2 regions of the Streptomyces sp. NPDC016845 genome follow, and region 2 is predicted to be linked to the other one. Evidence: predicted binding sites of a transcription regulator. Region 2 holds the regulator's gene; the other holds the start of a gene.
What was found. The regulator HrcA, encoded in region 2, represses chaperone genes, less so after heat shock. The targets are predictions, from matches to a motif close to TTNGCACTCNGNNNNNCNGAGTGCNAA.
Positions count from the first base shown of each region.

Region 1: a site for HrcA is predicted at 7,884-7,910, ahead of groL (chaperonin GroEL). Genes of this name have one in related genera too.

Region 1 covers NZ_JBIRPI010000021.1:133,205-142,691, forward strand. Annotated here, with positions in the region: gene ACH4RC_RS33885 (hypothetical protein) at 1-151, opposite strand, end outside; gene ACH4RC_RS33890 (hypothetical protein) at 148-366, opposite strand; gene ACH4RC_RS33895 (helix-turn-helix domain-containing protein) at 482-1,330, shown strand; gene ACH4RC_RS33900 (DUF397 domain-containing protein) at 1,302-1,514, shown strand; gene ACH4RC_RS33905 (hypothetical protein) at 1,782-2,609, shown strand; gene ACH4RC_RS33910 (hypothetical protein) at 2,693-2,971, shown strand; gene ACH4RC_RS33915 (mannosyltransferase family protein) at 2,988-4,151, opposite strand; gene ACH4RC_RS33920 (hypothetical protein) at 4,193-4,690, opposite strand; gene ACH4RC_RS33925 (SigE family RNA polymerase sigma factor) at 4,683-5,180, opposite strand; gene ACH4RC_RS33930 (DUF6215 domain-containing protein) at 5,291-5,989, opposite strand; gene groL (chaperonin GroEL) at 6,127-7,752, opposite strand; gene ACH4RC_RS33940 (cold-shock protein) at 8,083-8,292, opposite strand; gene ACH4RC_RS33945 (MoaD/ThiS family protein) at 8,725-9,000, opposite strand; gene thrC (threonine synthase) at 9,105-9,487, opposite strand, start outside.
Region 2 covers NZ_JBIRPI010000002.1:26,262-35,748, forward strand. Annotated here, with positions in the region: gene hemW (radical SAM family heme chaperone HemW) at 1-1,216, shown strand, start outside; gene ACH4RC_RS06015 (DUF3097 domain-containing protein) at 1,375-2,190, opposite strand; gene ACH4RC_RS06020 (MBL fold metallo-hydrolase) at 2,225-3,007, opposite strand; gene hrcA (heat-inducible transcriptional repressor HrcA) at 3,172-4,188, shown strand; gene dnaJ (molecular chaperone DnaJ) at 4,189-5,325, shown strand; gene ACH4RC_RS06035 (nitronate monooxygenase) at 5,560-6,660, shown strand; gene ACH4RC_RS06040 (16S rRNA (uracil(1498)-N(3))-methyltransferase) at 6,657-7,403, shown strand; gene ACH4RC_RS06045 (hypothetical protein) at 7,596-8,141, shown strand; gene ACH4RC_RS06050 (S41 family peptidase) at 8,180-9,487, shown strand, end outside.

The DNA of each region.
Region 1 (9,487 bases), on a different contig from region 2:
CGAGCACCGGCGCGGGTGACACCGCCTCCGGCGGACAGTCCCACTCCACGCCGCCGCCCGGTGGACGCAGTTGCACGAACCCGCCCTCGCGCGCCATCACCTGCCCGACACGCCCGTCGCGGATGTCGATCACGTACGGGCCGAGGCTCATCGCACGTTCCTCTCGTGCAGCACCGCCACCATCCGCAACGTCATGTCCAGGTTGACACACCCCAGGTTGACCAGCGGATACGCGGCCTCCCCCGCCGCCGACACGGGATCGACCCGCAGGGACGGCAGCGTCACGCCCAGCACCGCCAGCTCCGCCCGTAGCTGCTCGATCGCGTCCTCGACCACCCGCAAACGCTCCGCGTCCCGCACCACCATGCTCCGCTCCTTCACACCAAGTATCGCTTTCACCACACAGCGTGACGGCTACACCCTTACGGTGACCAGGGGGCATCCCCCAACAGCCGCACCTGCTGCACCGGAGCTGATGCAGATGACCGGACCGAAAGACCTCGACCCCACCGCGCGCCGCGTCATGATCGGCGAAGAACTCCGCCATGCCCGCGAGAGAGCGGACCTGACCCAACAGGCGCTGGGCGAGCGGCTGTTCGTCAGCGGCTCCTACATCGGCCAGATGGAGGCGGGCACCCGCAGAATCCTGCCGGACATGGCGCCACGCCTGGACGAGACGCTCGGAATGGGCACGTTCTTCGTACGCCATTGCGTCAAGGCGAACGCATCGAAACACCCCGAACACTTCGCCGAAGCCGCAGAAGCGGAGGCCTTGGCGGTCGAGATCAGGCAGTACGAGTCGCTGCTGATCCCCGGTCTGCTCCAGACTCCGGCCTACGCCCGTGCGGTCTTCCTGGCCTACCGGCCGACCGCTCCGGAGGAGGACATCGGCAACCTGGTGGCCACCCGCATGGAGCGCGCCCACCTCCTCGACGACCCAGCAAAGCCGTTGTTGTGGGCGGTCATTGACGAGGCTGCCCTACGGCGGCCTGTCGGCGGCGCCGCAGTCATGGCCGAGGCGCTGCGCCACGTCGCCGACCTGGCGCGCAAGCGGCGAATCATCGTGCAGGTGGTGCCATTCGCGGTGGGCGCGCACGCATCGATGGACGGCTCGCTCAAGCTCATGTACTTCGAGGACGCGCCCCCGCTGTCCTTCTTCGAAACGTCCGGCATCGGGCAGCTGACGGACGATCCGGCGACGGCGGCACGCCACCACCTGTCCTACGACCTCCTCAGGTCCGACGCACTCACTCCGAAACAATCCCTGGCCCTGATCTCCTCAGTGGCGGAGGATTACGCGCATGAAGATCACGGCAACCCCCGCACCTGACCTGGCCTCGGCTACCTGGCGAAAGTCCACCTACAGCGGCGGCAGCGGCGGCGACTGCCTGGAAGCTGTCACCGACCTCCCCGGATGGGTCCCCGTCCGGGACTCCAAGAACCCCAGCGGCCCGAAGCTCGTGCTCCGGGCGGAGACCTGGTCCGCGTTCGTCGCCGACCTGCGGCGGAGCTGACCCGGGGCTCAAGCCCCGAGGTCCGAGCGCTGCTAGTAGGGATTGGGAGGTGGGTCTCAACCCACCCTCCCTCCCTGCGCGTTCGCGACACCCGGCACTTTCCGGCACCGGCTTGCCACGCAGGGTGACGAAGCCCTAACGTGCCCGAATAACGAACAACCCCCGCGGTGCTACCAACACACGCGGGGGCCTAACCAACAAGATCTAACTCCAGGAGATCTCGTGGCTGAGGCCAAGTTTAGTGGCGCCCCCGTCCCGTCGCACCCAATGGCGAATCCGGGCTACGGAAAACGTTCCGCGCCCGACCAACTCCCCCGCACAGGACACGACTTCACGCACCTCCCGGAGAGGGAAGCGCACATCGCGGGGTTCATCGACCGGCTGCCCGACGGCTCGGAGATGTCGGTGAAGCTGCTGTCGCGCTGCCTCCCGTACGGCCAGGCGGCGATGCGCACGGCGCTCAACAACCTCCAGCGCGCCGGACACTTGCGGCGGGGCCGCGAACACGTGCACGGGTCGGGGAGCGCGCGCTGGGTGACGCGGACGTGGTTCTCCCGTACGGCGCGGGGCGACGCGTGGTGGGCGGCGTACGCGATGGGCGACGTGCCGGAGGAGACACCGGAAGAGGCCGAACCGACGCAACGCCCGACGCGGACCCGCGCGTTCCTGCTGCTCGCGGCGCTGGGGCGGCATGCCCCCTCGCTGGCGCTGTCGGCCGCCGAGTGCGCGCGGCTCGCGCCGGAGGCGGAGCGGTGGTTCACGCGCGGCGCGAGCGAGGACGACATGCGGCACGCGCTGACCGCCGGACTACCGGCACGGGTCCACAGCCCGGCGGCCCTGCTGCACCGCCGCCTCGTCGACAAGCTCCCGCCCCCGGCGCCCGTCTCGACCCGCCCGATCCTGCGCATGATCGAGTGCGGCAAGTGCGGCACCCCCGGCCACCCCGAAGTCCTGCCCGGCGGCTTCTGCTCCCTGTGCCGAGGCGCTGAACCCGCACCCACGCTTCTCACCACTCTCGCCCCCGAGACCGTCCGCGCCCACGCGGCAACGGTCCGCAGGGCGATGTCGTACGGCCGAGAAGGGACACGGGTATGACCTCCTCTCCAAGGACTGCGCCGACTGAACCACGTCGCCGCGCTCCACATGCGCCCCCGCCGCCCCTCCCGCATTCTGGCCCCATGGCTGACAGCACGTTTTCGAAGATTTCCTGGACGGAGTTCCGGCCGGACCAGCGGCGGCTCGTCACCGGGGCCACCCTGTGGGGCGCCGGACTGCTCGTCTCCGCCGTAGGCATGGGCGTACTCGCGTACGAGGTGGTGCGGGCCGGTCGCACGTGGACCGGCGGCTGGGAGGTACCGCCCACCGAGATGGCGTCGCGCGCCTTCCACCAGGCGCAGAGCGCGGCGCAGGCGGGCCGGGACGCCTGGCTGAGCTACCAGGAGACGCCGCTGCGCTAGAGCGCGCCGTGCGTCGCTACCCCGCCCAGCGGCCCGACAGGAACGTCACCGCGTACAGCGTCGACATCGGCGCGAGCACGCACAGGCAGACGTACATCACCCGCTGGCTGCGGAGCGTCCACGCGGCGAGGCCGATCCACAGCGGCCACCAGAGCAGCGTCGCGCGCGGCACGGACGTGTACCAGTAGGACGTGCCGAGCGCCCACAGGCTCAGCGCGACGTACGTCGCCTCGGCCCAGCGGCGACGGCGCAGCAACCAGCCGAGCAACCCGAGCCCGAGCAGCATCGCGAGGAGTTCGGCCTGGCACATGACGGCGTACCCGGTGGCGTAGCCGCCGTCGAAGGCGGCGTCCCACGTGTGCGACCACGCTTCCCACGGCGAGTGGAACGTGCGGTACCAGCCGCGCTCCTCCGCGTGCTTCCACGCCATCCAGTCGCCGGTTCTCGCGTGCAGGTACGCCGAGTAGGCGAGCGGGGGCACGGCGGGCAGCGTCAGCCACGGCAGCCGACGCCACCGCCGCCCGGGGCCGTGCGCCACGAGGAACTGCACGAGCAGCGCCGCCGCGAGGAAGAGCCCGCTGACCCGTACGGCCGTCGCGAACGCGGTGAGGAGCGCCGCGAAGGCCCACTTCTCGCGCCGCGCCGCGAGCCACGCGGGCAGGGCGAACGCGAGGAACAGCGACTCGGTGTACCCGGCGGCCAGGAAGACGGCGCAGGGCGACATCAGCAGGAGCAGCACGGCCCGCCCGCCGAGCACGGGACCGGCTGTGCGGGCGAGGGCGAGCACGGCGACGCCGCCCGACACGAGGGAGATGAGCAGCCCGGCCGCGTTCCAGTCGGGTACGACCACGTGCACGGCGCGCAGCACGAGCGGGAAGCCGGGGAAGAACGCCTCGGAGTTGTCCTTGGTGTGGAAGTAGCCGAACTCGGCTATGGACCGGTAGTGCGTCCAGTCCCACTGCTGGAACGCCGAGAGCAGCGGCCGCGCCTCCTTGGCGTCGGGGGACGCGGGGAAGAGCCGGGTCACGCAGTACGCGGTGAGGAGCAGCCCGAACCGGGTGAGCAGGTAGATCCGCAGCACCGTCCGGTCGAGCGGGTTCAGCCGCGGGCGTCTCGACCGGCGCTGCGGTACAGCGGGCGGGGTGGATATGGACGGCGCTTCCAGAAGGGCCGCGGGCATACGGGAGCTCCGTTCGGGTGGTGCGGGTGTGGGGGGATGCCTCAGCGTCGGCTGGGCGGCGTGGTGTCCGGCGGAGACGTCCGCTGCGGGTCGGAGGTGGGGGGCGACGAGGTCCGCTGGGAGGTCGGCGGCGCGGAGGAGCCGGACGAGGCCGACGAGGAGGAGGTCTCGTTCGAGGACGAGGTCTCGGTCGATGCAGCGGTCGCGTTCTCGGTCGAGGTCGGTGACGCGTCCGGTGGCGTCGTCGCCGTGGCCGGTGGCGTCGACGGCGGGCCCGAGGACGGCGCGGGCCGCGGCACCCCCGTCCGCGCGGGCCGCACCGTACCGGGCCCGTCCGCGAGGAGATTGGCGACGCCGCCGCCCGCCCCGGCGCACAGCACCGCGGCCGCGGCCGCCGCCACGGCGAGGCGGCGCCGCCGCAGCCGGTCGCCGCGGGCCCGGATCACCGCGCCCGGCGGGGGCACGGACCCGCGCCGGCCGGACGCGGCCAGTTCCTTGAGCGCCTCGGCGAGGCCGGGCTCGTCGCGGTGGTCAGTCACGGTGTGCCTCCTGCGCGCGCGGGTCCTGCATACGGGCGGCCAGGGCGGTACGGCCCCGGGACAGATGGGTCTTCACGGTGCCGGTCGCAAGACCGGTCTCGCCCGCTATCTGCTCGACGGAGAGATCGCAGATGTAGTGCAGGGCGACGACCCTGCGCTGTTGCGCGGAAAGCTCCTTGAGCGCTTCGACGAGAGCCACGGTGCCGGGGTCCGGCGCGCCCATGTGCGGCGCGCCGCCGTACCGCTGCCAGGCCAGTTCGCTGCGGCGCAGCTTCTTGGAGCGCCGTATCGCGAGCCGCCAGGCCACGGTCCGGATCCACGCCTCGGGCGCGGCCTCCCGGTCGAGGCGCCCGCGCCGGCTCCACGCCTTCACGAACGCCTCCTGCACGACGTCCTGCGCCTCCTGGGCGTCGCCGAGCATGACGTACAGCTGCCCGGTGAGCCGCCCGACCGCATGGGCGTAGAACTCCTCGAACTCCTCTGCGGTCAACGCCGTGCTCCCTGTGGTTCCCGACCGTGCTGACGTGCTGACGTGCGGTCGTGCTGTCGTGCTCTATAGACCTGGCGGCCGGACGCCGGTTGACACGTGCAAGAAGAAATTCAGGAATTCCACCCGGGGATCGACGGCAGGACGCGCTCGGCGACGTCGAAGAGCACCGTGTCGTCCGGCACCCCGCCGTCCTCGCGCCAGAGCGTCAGCTCGTAGGAGCCGCCCTTGTCCCTGGCGTCCTGCGCCACGGAGAGGACGCGGGCGGGCACGCCCGGAGCGCTGCTCGACTCACCGCCGTCGAGCCGGAAGCTGAAGCTGATGGTGCGGTCCGAGTAAAGGACCGCGCGGTGGCTGTGGAACGTCCGGTTCTTCTGCGGATCGTCGAAGAGGCCCGCGGTGAGCGCGACCGGACGGCCGTCGTAGGTCGCCTCGAGGTTCACGGTGTACGTGTCGAACTCGATCCGCGCCGAGGGCGTGGGGATGTCACGGCCACCGGCCGACCCGATCGAACTGTCGCCACCCGTCGCCGCCTTCGGGATCTCGGTGGGTGTGCCGAGCAGGGTGGCGAGGTCCTTCCGGTTGAGGGCCGCGCACAGCTCGGCCCCGGAGACCCGCCCCGCCGCCTTGTTCTTCTTCCCGTACTCGTCCTCGTTCGAGCACGTGGCGGGCTTCGGCGCGGCGCTGCTCCGCCCGCCCGGCTTCGCCATCACCCAGAACCCGAGGGCGAGCGCGGACACCAGGGCCACGGCCGCGATCGCCTGTCCCGCGGCCCCCGCGACGGTGCCGGATCTGTCGCTGCCGTCTTCCATACGTGCCCCCCGGTCATGCCGCGCCTTGTCATATGCCCGGGGACCTTAACCCGACAACGCCCGAGGGCGGCACCCCCTCCTGAAGAGGAAGTGCCGCCCTCGGAACGAACAGACGAGCTGAACCGGAACGAACCGGATCAGAAGTCCATGTCACCGCCCGGCATGCCGCCCGGAGCGCCGCCGGCGGCGGCCTTCTCCGGCTTGTCGGCGATGACGGCCTCGGTGGTGAGGAACAGCGCGGCGATGGAGGCGGCGTTCTGCAGAGCAGAGCGGGTCACCTTCGCCGGGTCGAGGATGCCCTCGGCGATCATGTCGACGTACTCACCCGTGGCGGCGTTCAGACCGTGGCCGACGGCCAGGTTGCGCACCTTCTCCACGACGACGCCACCCTCGAGACCACCGTTGACGGCGATCTGCTTGAGCGGGGCCTCCAGGGCGAGCTTCACGGCGTTGGCGCCGGTCGCCTCGTCACCCTCGAGCTCCAGCTTCTCGAAGACCGCGGAGGCCTGGAGCAGGGCCACGCCACCACCGGCGACGATGCCCTCCTCGACGGCCGCCTTCGCGTTGCGAACGGCGTCCTCGATGCGGTGCTTGCGCTCCTTGAGCTCGACCTCGGTGGCGGCACCGGCCTTGATGACGGCCACGCCGCCGGCCAGCTTCGCCAGACGCTCCTGGAGCTTCTCGCGGTCGTAGTCCGAGTCGCTGTTCTCGATCTCGGCACGGATCTGGTTGACGCGACCCTGGACCTGGTCGGTGTCACCGGCGCCGTCGACGATCGTCGTCTCGTCCTTGGTGATGACGACCTTGCGGGCGCGGCCGAGCAGGTCGAGACCGGCGTTCTCCAGCTTGAGGCCGACCTCCTCGGAGATGACGGTGCCACCGGTGAGGATGGCGATGTCGCCGAGCATGGCCTTGCGGCGGTCACCGAAGCCCGGGGCCTTGACGGCGACGGACTTGAAGGTGCCACGGATCTTGTTGACGACCAGGGTCGACAGGGCCTCGCCCTCGACGTCCTCGGCGATGATCAGCAGCGGCTTGCCCGACTGCATGACCTTCTCCAGGAGCGGCAGCAGGTCCTTCACGTTGCCGATCTTGGAGTTGACGATGAGGATGTACGGGTCGTCGAGCGACGCCTCCATCCGCTCCATGTCGGTGGCGAAGTACGCCGAGATGTAGCCCTTGTCGAAGCGCATACCCTCGGTGAGCTCCAGCTCCAGACCGAAGGTCTGGGACTCCTCGACGGTGATGACGCCTTCCTTGCCGACCTTGTCCATGGCCTCGGCGATGAGCTCGCCGATCTGGGTGTCGGCGGCGGAGATGGAGGCCGTGGAAGCGATCTGCTCCTTGGTCTCGACATCCTTGGCCTGCTCGAGCAGGGCGGCGGAGACGGCCTCGACGGCCTTCTCGATGCCACGCTTGAGGGCCATCGGGTTGGCACCGGCGGCCACGTTGCGCAGACCCTCGCGCACGAGGGCCTGGGCCAGGACGGTCGCGGTCGTCGTGCCGTCACCGGCGACGTCGTCCGTCTTCTTCGCGACCTCCTTGACCAGCTCGGCGCCGATCTTCTCGTACGGGTCCTCGAGCTCGATCTCCTTGGCGATGGACACACCATCGTTGGTGATCGTGGGGGCGCCCCACTTCTTCTCGAGGACGACGTTGCGACCCTTGGGGCCCAGGGTCACCTTGACGGCGTCGGCGAGCTGGTTCATGCCGCGCTCGAGGCCGCGCCGTGCCTCCTCGTCGAACGCGATGATCTTGGCCATGTGAAGTGGTCCTCCCGGACGGGGTGGAAAAGCAAGCAAACGGACCGTGCTGGTGCCCGCGACGGACGGACCTCGAGCCCTGTGGTTCCTTGCCCCACCGGCCCTCGGACCTCACCGACCCGATCCAAGTTCTGTCACTCTCACTGGGAGAGTGCTAAGCCCAATGATTAGCACTCGACCCATGCGAGTGCAAGCGGCTACCACACATCCGGCGGGGGCGCGCGCAGCGCGGAGCGCGGTGCGAGCGCCCCGAGCACGACGAAGGGCCCGCGCCCCCTCGGGGAACGCGGACCCTTCGTCTCGTACGAAGCCTGTCAGTCGCGACGCGCTTCAGCCGGCGGCGGCCAGACGGACCATGTCCGCCTGCGGCCCCTTCTGGCCCTGCGAGATCTCGAATTCAACTCGCTGACCCTCTTCGAGGGTGCGGTAGCCGTCCATCTGAATCGCGCTGTAGTGGACGAATACATCCGCACCACCGTCGACCGCGATGAAGCCGTACCCCTTCTCCGCGTTGAACCACTTGACGGTGCCCTGAGCCATGCCTAACTCCCCTATTACTGGCCCTTGCACAGACCCGCACTTCGCGGATCCGGGTCAGACCTCACCCTCCCCAATGGGTGGGGGTGTGCGCCGGAACGCGTCGACCGCGGCTGAATGTATCTGCCCAACTGCCGTCTGCAACAGGTCAATCGGACGAGAAATCTGGGCACCCTCGAACGGGGAAACCGGGCCAACTCACCGGATCCCAGGGCAAGTCGGGCCGGGTAAATGCCATAAAAGGCCCGAAGGGGCTGGACACTTTGGCTGCTTCTTGTCGCGTCGCGAGCGGAAACTCATATGCGCCCGTCATGCACCACACGGGGAAACGAAGCAACTTCCCCAACTGTACCGCGCTCAACCAAGCAGAATTGCCCCCTCCGTTTCTCTCGCGGAGGGGGCAATCGGGGTAACTCAGCGTGCAGCGGGGGAAGATCAGCCGCCGGCGACGGCGGGAATGATCGATACTCCGGCGCCGTCCGGCGTAGCGGTCTCCAGACCCTGCTCGAAGCGGACGTCGTCGTCATTGACGTAGACATTGACGAAGCGGCGCAGCTTGCCCTGGTCGTCGAGGACGCGGGCGGCGATCCCGGTGTGGTTCTTCTCCAGATCGGCGATGACCTCACCGAGCGTGCCGCCTTCGGCGGCGACTTCGGCCTGCCCGCCGGTGTAGGTGCGGAGAATGGTCGGAATCCGGACGTTGACGCTCATGCGGTCACCTCAGCTGTCAGCCCCTCCGGCGTTCGCGTTCGAGGAGCGGGGGTCCGGGGGCAGAGCCCCCGGTTTCGGGAAGGGGCGGGGCGGGGCGGGGGAACCTACTGGGCGAGCCCAGCGGCCCGGAACGCGTCGAGAGACGGCCGGATGGTCGCCGTGGCCTGCGAGGACTCGGCGACGGCGTCCAGCGTCTTCAGACCGTCACCCGTGTTGAGCACGACCGTGGTGAGCGCCGGGTCGATGAGCCCCGCCTCGATCAGCTTCTTCGTGACGCCGACCGTCACACCGCCCGCCGTCTCCGCGAAGATCCCCTCCGTCTGCGCGAGCAGCTTGATCGCCTCGACGACCTGCTCGTCGTCGACGTCCTCCACGGCGCCACCGGTGCGGCGCGCGATGTCGAGCACGTAAGGACCGTCGGCCGGGTTGCCGATGGCGAGGGACTTGGCGATGGTGTTCGGCTTCTGCGGCCGGACGACGTCGTGGC
Region 2 (9,487 bases):
CGATGGTGAGCCCGTGCCCGACGACGGGGCGCTGCCCGCCTCCGCCCTCGCCGGCGCCGCCGATCGGCCCCTCGGCTTCTACCTGCACGTCCCGTACTGCGCCACCCGCTGCGGCTACTGCGACTTCAACACCTACACCGCGACCGAGCTGCGTGGCACCGGCGGCGTGCTCGCCTCCCGCGACAACTACGCCGAGACCCTGATCGAGGAGGTCCGGCTCGCCCGGAAGGTGCTCGGCGACGACCCGCGCCCCGTGCGGACCGTCTTCGTCGGCGGCGGCACGCCCACGCTGCTGCCCGCCGCCGACCTCGTACGGATGCTGGGCGCGATCCGTGACGAGTTCGGGCTCGCCGACGACGCGGAGGTGACGACGGAGGCGAACCCGGAGTCCGTCGACCCCGCCTACCTCGCCGCACTGCGCGCCGGGGGCTTCAACCGGGTCTCCTTCGGCATGCAGAGCGCCCGGCAGCACGTGTTGAAGATCCTCGACCGTACGCATACGCCCGGGCGGCCCGAGGCGTGCGTCGTGGAGGCGCGGGCGGCCGGGTTCGAGCACGTCAACCTCGACCTCATCTACGGCACCCCGGGCGAGAGCGACGACGACTGGCGGGCCACCCTCGACGCCGCGCTCGGCGCCGGGCCCGACCACATCTCCGCGTACGCGCTCATCGTCGAGGAGGGCACGCAGCTCGCCCGGCGCATCCGGCGCGGCGAGGTGCCCATGACCGACGACGACGTGCATGCGGACCGGTATCTCATGGCCGACGAGGCGATGGGCTCCGCCGGGTTCGAGTGGTACGAGGTGTCGAACTGGGCCACGTCGGAGGCGGGGCGGTGTCTGCACAACGAGCTGTACTGGCGCGGGGCCGACTGGTGGGGGGCCGGGCCCGGGGCGCACTCGCACGTGGGCGGGGTGCGGTGGTGGAACGTGAAGCATCCCGGGGCGTACGCGGGTGCGCTGGCCGCGGGGCGGTCGCCCGGGGCGGGGCGGGAGGTTCTGGGGGATGAGGACCGGCGGGTCGAGCGGATCCTGCTCGAGCTCCGGCTTCGGGACGGGTGCCCTGTGTCGTTGCTGAAGCCTGCCGGGCTGGGTGCCGCGCGCAAGGCTGTGCGGGACGGGTTGCTGGAGGCCGGGCCGTTCGACGCGGGACGGGCCGTTCTGACGTTGCGGGGGCGGTTGCTGGCCGACGGGGTCGTGCGGGATCTGGTCGACTGACCCGCCCTCGCCGGGCTGCCGCTGACGCCCTCTTCAGCGCTTGCCCGGCGCTGGGGTGCCGCCTTGCCCACCCGTGCCGCCCCGGGCGGCGGACTGCCCAGGACGGCGCGGGGCGGGCGGCGGAGGCGGTGGCCGAGCGGGCCCGGACGGGCCGGCGGTCAGGCCGTCACGAAGTCGATCAGTTCCTCGACGCGGCCCAGTAGCGCCGGCTCCAGGTCCCTGTACGTGTGGACCCGCGACAAGATGTGCTGCCACGCCTCGCCCGTGTTGGCCACGCGCCAGCTCAGCGCTCGGCAGACGCCCGTCTTCCAGTCCTGGCCGTGGGGGACGCGGGGCCAGGCGTCGATGCCTACGGAGGAGGGCTTCACGGCCTCCCAGATGTCGATGTAGGGGTGGCCGACGACCAGGGCGTGAGGGCTGGTGACCGACTGGGCGATGCGGTGTTCCTTCGTGCCGGGGACCAGGTGGTCGACCAGGACGCCGAGGCGCGCGTCGGGGCCCGGGGCGAACTCCGCCACGATCGCGGGGAGGTCGTCGACGCCCTCCAGGAACTCGACGGCGACGCCCTCGATGCGCAGGTCGTCGCCCCAGACGCGTTCGATCAGCTCGGCGTCGTGCTTGCCCTCGACGTAGATGCGGCCCGCGCGGGCCACGCGCGCGCGGGCGCCCGGGACGGCGACCGAGCCGGAGGCCGTGCGGGTGGGCCGGGCCGGGCCGCCGGCGGAGGGGCGGACCAGGGTGACGACCTTGCCCTCCAGGAGGAAGCCGCGCGGCTCCATCGGGAACGCGCGGTGCTTGCCGAAGCGGTCCTCCAGGGTCACCGTCGGGCCCTGCGCCGTCTTCTCGACGCGGACGACCGCGCCGCAGAAGCCCGTGGCGACCTCCTCCACGACCAGGTCCGGTTCGGCCGGGACCTCGGGGACGGACGTCTTCCGCTTCCATGGAGGCGTGAAGTCAGGGCTGTACTGGCGCATTCGGCCGACGATAAGCAAAACCCGTCCGTACGGGCTACGACACGCCGAATCGCGCCGCCAATGTGGCGCGCTGCTCGCGGACAAACTCCGCATTCACCACTGATCCGTGCCCGGGGACGTAGCGCGCGTCCTCGCCGCCGAGGGCGAGGAGCCGGTCCAGCGCCTCCGGCCACAGGCGCGGGGCCGCGTCGGTGCCCGCCTGGGGTTCGCCGGACTCCTCGACCAGGTCGCCGCAGAAGACGATCTCGGGGCCGTCGCCCGTTCCGGCGGGGACGAGGACCGCGAGATCGTGAGCCGTGTGGCCGGGGCCGACGTTCGCGAGCAGGACCTGGACGCCGCCCCCCAGGTCGAGCGTGCGTTCGCCGCAGATGCGGTGGGCCGGGGTGACGAGGAGGTCGGCCGCCTCGGCCGCCGCGTCGGGGTCGACCCCATGACGTACGGCAGCGGCGCGCAGGACGTCGGCGCCGTCCCGCGTGAAGACGGTGTCGATGCCCACGGCCCCGTACACCTCGACGCCCGCGAAGGCGGCCGTGCCGAGCACATGGTCGAAGTGGGGGTGCGTGAGTGCGATGTGCGCCACCCGCGCGCGGGTGCCGAGCAGGCGGCGGGTGTCCGCGCGCAGGCGGGCCCCTTCGCGCAGGGTGGATCCGGCGTCGATGAGCAGGGCCGCGTCGTCACCCACGACCAGGCCGGTCGTGCAGTCCCAGCCCGGCAGCCGGACGCGGCCCACGCGCGGCGCGAGCTCTTCCCAGCCCGCGGACCGCCAGTCGATGCCCGCCGTGTTCTCCTCGTTGTCGCCGCTCGCCGTGCTTTTCATGAGGTCGACGCTAGCGGCCTTGCCCGGTCCGTACCCACCGGCCGTACACTGAGCCGGGGACGACTGGCACTCGCGCGCAGTGAGTGCCAAAACGGAAAGATCGCAACGATCACCACGACGACCTCGTGTTGATCTCGGAGACGGTTGCTGGAGGTGTGCGCCCGATGCTCAGTGAACGCAGGCTCGAAGTGCTGCGCGCCATCGTCCAGGACTACGTCGGCACCGAGGAGCCCGTCGGCTCCAAGGCGCTGACCGAGCGGCACAGCCTGGGCGTCTCACCGGCGACGGTGCGCAACGACATGGCCGCTCTGGAGGACGAGGGGTTCATCGCCCAGCCGCACACCAGCGCCGGGCGCATCCCCACCGACAAGGGGTACCGCCTCTTCGTCGACAAGCTCACCGCGGTGAAACCGATGACGGCGCCGGAGCGGCGCGCCATCCAGAACTTCCTGGAGGGCGCCGTCGACCTCGACGACGTCGTCGGCCGGACCGTGCGGCTGCTCGCGCAGCTGACGCGGCAGGTCGCGGTCGTCCAGTACCCGTCCCTGACCCGGTCCACCGTGCGCCATGTCGAGCTGCTCGCGCTCGCGCCCGCCCGTCTGATGCTCGTACTGATCACGGACACCGGGCGCGTGGAGCAGCGGATGATCGACTGCCCGGCGCCGTTCGGCGAATCGTCCCTGGCGGATCTGCGTGCGCGGCTGAACAGCCGTGTCGCGGGCCGCAGGTTCGCCGATGTGCCGCAGTTGGTGCAGGACCTGCCCGAAGCCTTCGAGGCGGAGGACCGCTCCACGGTCACGACGGTGCTCTCCACTCTCCTGGAGACGCTCGTCGAGGAGACCGAGGAGCGGCTGATGATCGGCGGCACCGCCAACCTCACCCGCTTCGGGCATGACTTTCCCCTCACCATCCGGCCGGTTCTGGAAGCCCTTGAGGAGCAGGTCGTGCTCCTCAAGTTGCTTGGTGAGGTGGGCGATTCGGGCATGGCGGTACGCATCGGCCACGAGAACGCCCACGAGGGACTCAACTCCACGTCCGTCGTGTCGGTCGGCTACGGTTCGGGCGGCGAGGCAGTAGCCAAGCTCGGCGTGGTCGGACCGACCCGCATGGATTACCCGGGAACGATGGGAGCAGTACGCGCAGTGGCACGTTACGTCGGACAGATCCTGGCGGAGTCGTAAGTGGCCACGGACTACTACGCCGTACTCGGCGTGCGCCGAGACGCTTCCCAGGACGAGATCAAGAAGGCCTTCCGAAGGCTCGCCCGTGAGCTTCACCCGGACGTGAATCCGGACCCGAAGACACAGGAGCGGTTCAAGGAGATCAACGCCGCCTACGAGGTGTTGTCGGACCCGCAGAAGAAGCAGGTCTACGACCTCGGCGGCGACCCGCTGTCCCAGTCGGGCGGCGGCGGTGCCGGTGGCTTCGGCGCCGGCGGGTTCGGGAACTTCTCGGACATCATGGACGCGTTCTTCGGGACCGCGTCGCAGCGCGGGCCCCGCTCGCGCACGCGCCGGGGACAGGACGCCATGATCCGGCTCGAGGTCGAGCTGGACGAGGCCGCCTTCGGCACCACCAAGGACATACAGGTCGACACGGCTGTCGTCTGTACGACGTGCAGCGGTGAGGGCGCCGCGCCCGGGACCTCCGCGCAGACCTGTGACATGTGTCGCGGTCGCGGTGAGGTCTCGCAGGTCACCCGCTCCTTCCTCGGCCAGGTCATGACCTCCAGGCCGTGCCCGCAGTGCCAGGGCTTCGGCACCGTCGTGCCGACGCCGTGCCCGGAGTGCGCCGGTGACGGGCGGATCCGTTCGCGCCGCACGCTGACGGTGAAGATCCCGGCGGGTGTGGACAACGGGACGCGGATCCAGCTCGCGGGCGAGGGTGAGGTCGGCCCCGGCGGCGGCCCCGCCGGTGACCTGTACGTCGAGATCCACGAGCTGCCGCACCCGGTCTTCCAGCGCCGCGGCGACGACCTGCACTGCACGGTGACCATCCCCATGACGGCGGCGGCCCTCGGCACCAAGGTGCCGCTGGAGACGCTCGACGGCATGGAGGACGTCGACATCCGGCCCGGCACCCAGTCCGGCCAGTCGGTCCCGCTGCACGGGCGCGGCATCACGCACCTGCGGGGCGGCGGTCGCGGCGACCTCATCGTGCACGTCGAGGTGATGACGCCGCAGAAGCTGGAGCCCGAGCAGGAGCGCCTGCTCCGTGAGCTGGCCAAGCTGCGCGGCGAGGAACGCCCCACGGGCCAGTTCCAGCCGGGTCAGCAGGGTTTGTTCTCGCGGTTGAAGGATGCTTTCAACGGGCGGTGAGTGGTGCCGGCGGTGCGGCCGGGGGTCCGGGGGTTGTCCCCCGGATCGGCACAGTCAGCCGGGCCAGCAGGGTTTGTTCTCGCGGTTGAAGGATGCTTTCAACGGGCGGTGACGCCCGGGCGTGTGCGGCACGCGTGCCGCACACGTACCTCATGTGCCGCCCCGGCCGGGGCGGCACATGACCGGCATTGGCGCCGATTCGGTCGTCCGACGCGTACGTGGCACCATGCCGTCATGTCCTCCGCTCTGACCGATCTCTGCCCCTGTCCGATCGTGCAGGCCCCCATGGCGGGCGGCGGGTCCTCGCCCGCGCTCGCGGCGGCCGTGTCCGAGGCGGGCGGGCTCGGGTTCCTCGCCGCCGGATACAAGACGGCGGACGGGATGTACCAGGAGATCAAGCAGGTGCGAGGGCTGACGGGGCGGCCGTTCGGCGTCAATCTGTTCATGCCGCAGCCCGACCTCGCGGACCCGGCGGCGGTCGACGTCTACCGCCACCAGCTCGCCGGCGAGGCCGGCTGGTACCAGACGCGGATCGGCGACCCCGACAGCGGACGCGACGACGGCTACGACGCCAAGCTCGCCGTCCTCCTCGACGAGCCGGTGCCGCTGGTCACCTTCACGTTCGGCTGCCCGACGCGCGAGGTCGTGGAGGCGCTGCGCAAGGCCGGCACCCGTACCGCCGTCACCGTGACGACCGTCGACGAGGCGCTCGCCGCGCAGCGGTCGGGCGCCGACGCCGTGTGCGTCCAGGGCATCGAGGCCGGCGGCCACCAGGGCACCCACCGCGACAACCCCGAGGCCGACGGCAGCGGCATCGGCCTTCTCGCGCTGATCGCGCAGGTACGGGAGGCGGTCCAGCTTCCCATCATCGCGGCGGGCGGCATCATGCGCGGCGCCCAGATCGCCGCCGTGCTCGCGGCCGGGGCCGACCTCGCCCAGCTCGGCACCGCGTTCCTCGTGACCCCCGAGTCGGGCGCGCCCGCACTCCACAAACAGGCCATGACCGATCCGCTGTTCACCCGCACCGAGCTGACCCGGGCGTTCTCCGGGCGGCCCGCGCGCGGACTCGTCAACCGTTTCATGCGTGAGCACGGGCCGTACGCGCCCGCCGCGTACCCGGAGGTCCACCACATGACGTCACCGCTGCGCAAGGCAGCCGCCAAGGCGGGTGACCCGCAGGCCATGGCGTTGTGGGCGGGCCAGGGGCACCGGCTCGCCCGGGAGCTGCCCGCCGGGCAGCTCGTCGAGGTCCTCGCCGCCGAACTCGGTGCCGCCGAGGCCACGCTCGGACAGCGGGGCGGACAGCGCGGCGGACAGCCGGGTGGTGGCGCGTGACCGCCCCGGTGTTCGTGGTCGACGGCGCTGTGCCGGGCGACCGCACGTACGTACTCGACGGCGCGGAGGGGCGGCACGCCGTCTCCGTGAAGCGGCTGCGGGCCGGGGAAGCGCTGGTCCTCACGGACGGGCGCGGGGAGTGGAGCGAGGGCGTCGTCGCCGCGGCCGAGGGCAAGGACCGCCTCGTCGTGGAGGCCGGGCCGGTCAGGTCCGAGCCCGTCGAGCGGCCCCGGATCACCGTGGTGCAGGCGCTGCCCAAGGGCGACCGCGGGGAGCTGGCCGTGGAGACGATGACCGAGACGGGCGTCGACGCGATCGTGCCGTGGGCGGCGTCGCGCTGCATCACGCAGTGGCGGGGCGAGCGCGGGGCCAAGGCCCTCGGTAAATGGCGGGCCACCGCGCGCGAGGCCGGGAAGCAGTCGCGCCGGGTCCGCTTCCCCGAGGTGGCGGAGGCGGCGTCCACCAAGGAGGTCGCGGCGCTGCTCGCGGACGCGGATCTGGCCGTCGTCCTGCACGAGGACCGGGATACGCCGAGCACCGCCCTCGCCGCCGCCGAGCTGCCGGCGGACGGCGAGATCGTGCTGGTCGTGGGGCCCGAGGGCGGGGTGTCGCCGGAGGAGCTGGCCGTGTTCGCGCAGGCGGGAGCAGACCCGTACCGGCTCGGCCGCAGTGTGCTGCGGACGTCGACGGCGGGGACGGCGGCCGTCGCGCTGCTGCTCGGCCGCACCGGACGCTGGAGCTGACAGGCGCCCGGAGCCTGGCCCGGACAGTGGCTGCAACGGCTCTATCCGTGCGGGGGAGCCGGTGTCATTCTGCCGTCCATGGGGGATCTGAGGCGAATCAGTTGGGATGTGCGACGGTTGCGCGCCCCGCATGTGCGACGGTTGCGCGCCCAGCATGTGCGACGGCCACGGGCTCGGTCACGGGCCCCGCGCGTGCTCGCCGCGGGCGGCGCTGTGGCCGTGGTGGTCGCCGGTGCCGTCGCGTGCCAGCCGGTCGAGGGGGAACTGGACACGGTCACCGTCGCCGCGACCACCGATTCCCAGGCCACCCAGGAGCTGAACCGTACGCACGGCAAAGTCGCCTGGATCAGCTGCACGGCGGCGTGGATCGGCCGCGCCCCGTCCGGCGGTTCGACGCCGGACGAGGTGAAGGTCGACTGCCGGGGCCGGACCCGGGACGGCAAGGACATCAGGATCGAGGGGTGGATCTACGGGGTCGTGCCCGGCAAGTGCGTGCGCGGCACGACGATCGCGCGGGTCGACAACAAGGTGTGGTTCCGGCTCCAAGTCCTGGGAAACTGCGCGGCGTTGAGCACCTCCCAGCCCACGTACACGTACACGAAGCCGTCGAACAAGCCGCAGCCGCAGCAGCCGGCGCCGCGCTCCACGCAGCCGGGCGGCACGCGCACCGTCATCGAGACGGTGACGCAGACGGTCAGGGTCCCCGACCCCAACTGCTCGTGCTTTGAAGGGAAATGACCGGCAAAGAGCGATGACGGGCAAATAGAGTGGGCCGGGTGACGAGCCCTGCCTATCTCCGGTTCCCGCACCCGCACGGTGAGACGGTCGTCTTCACCGCCGAGAACGACGTGTGGGCCGCGCCCCTCGACGGCGGCCGCGCCTGGCGCGTCAGCGCCGACGACGTACCCGTCAGCCACCCACGGATCTCCCCGGACGGCACGACCGTCGCCTGGACGTCGCGACGCGACGGCGCGCCCGAGGTGCACGTCGCGCCGCTCGACGGCGGAGCGGCCGACCGCCTCACCTACTGGGGCAGTTGGACCACCGGCGTACGCGGCTGGACGCCCGACGGGCGGGTCCTCGCCACCAGCGCGCACGGACAGGCGACAGCGCGCAGGAGCTGGGCGCGCGCCGTGCCGCTCGACGGCGGCCCCGCCGAAACCCTGCCGTTCGGGCCCGTCGGCGGCGTCGCGTACGGGCCCGGCTCCGCGGTGCTCCTCGGCTCCGCGCCGATGGGCCGCGAGGCCGCCCACTGGAAGCGGTACCGGGGCGGCACCGCGGGCAAGCTCTGGATCGACCGGGACGGCGGCGGCGAGTTCGTCCGGCTCCACGCCGGCCTCGCCGGGAACATCGAGCACCCGATGTGGGCCGGCGAGCGCGTGGCCTTCCTCTCCGACCACGAGGGCACGGGCGCGCTCTACTCCTCCCTCCCCGACGGCTCCGACCTGCGGCGCCACAGCCTGCTCGACGGGTTCTACGCCCGCCATGCCGCCACCGACGGCGCCCGGGTCACCTACGCGAGCGCCGGGCGGCTCTGGATCGTCGACGACCTGGAGGGTGCCGAGCCGCGCCCCATGGACGTGCGGCTCGGCGGGCAGCGGGCGCGTCTGCGGCCGCGCCCCGTCGACGCCGCGCACTGGTTCGGGGCCGCGTCGCCGGACCACACCGGGCGCGGCAGCGCCGTCTCCGTGCGCGGGGCCGTGCACTGGGTGACCCACCGGGGCGGCCCGGCGCGCGCGCTCGCGGCGGAGCCGGGCGTACGGGCCAGGCTGCCGCACACGTTCCGCGTCGACGGCGAGGAACACGTGGTGTGGGTGACCGACGCCGAGGGCGACGACGCCCTGGAGTTCGCTCCCGCGACCGGCGCCGCGCCCGGCGGTACGCCGCGCCGGCTCGGGGCCGGGCGGCTCGGCCGCGTCCTCGGGCTGACCATCGCGCCGGACGGCGGCCGGGTCGCCGTCGCCGCGCACGACGGACGGATCCTCCTCGTCGAACGGGACAGCGGCGACGTACGGGAGGTCGACCGCAGCGAGGACGGGCACGCGACCGGGCTCGCCTTCTCGCCCGACTCGGCCTGGCTCGCC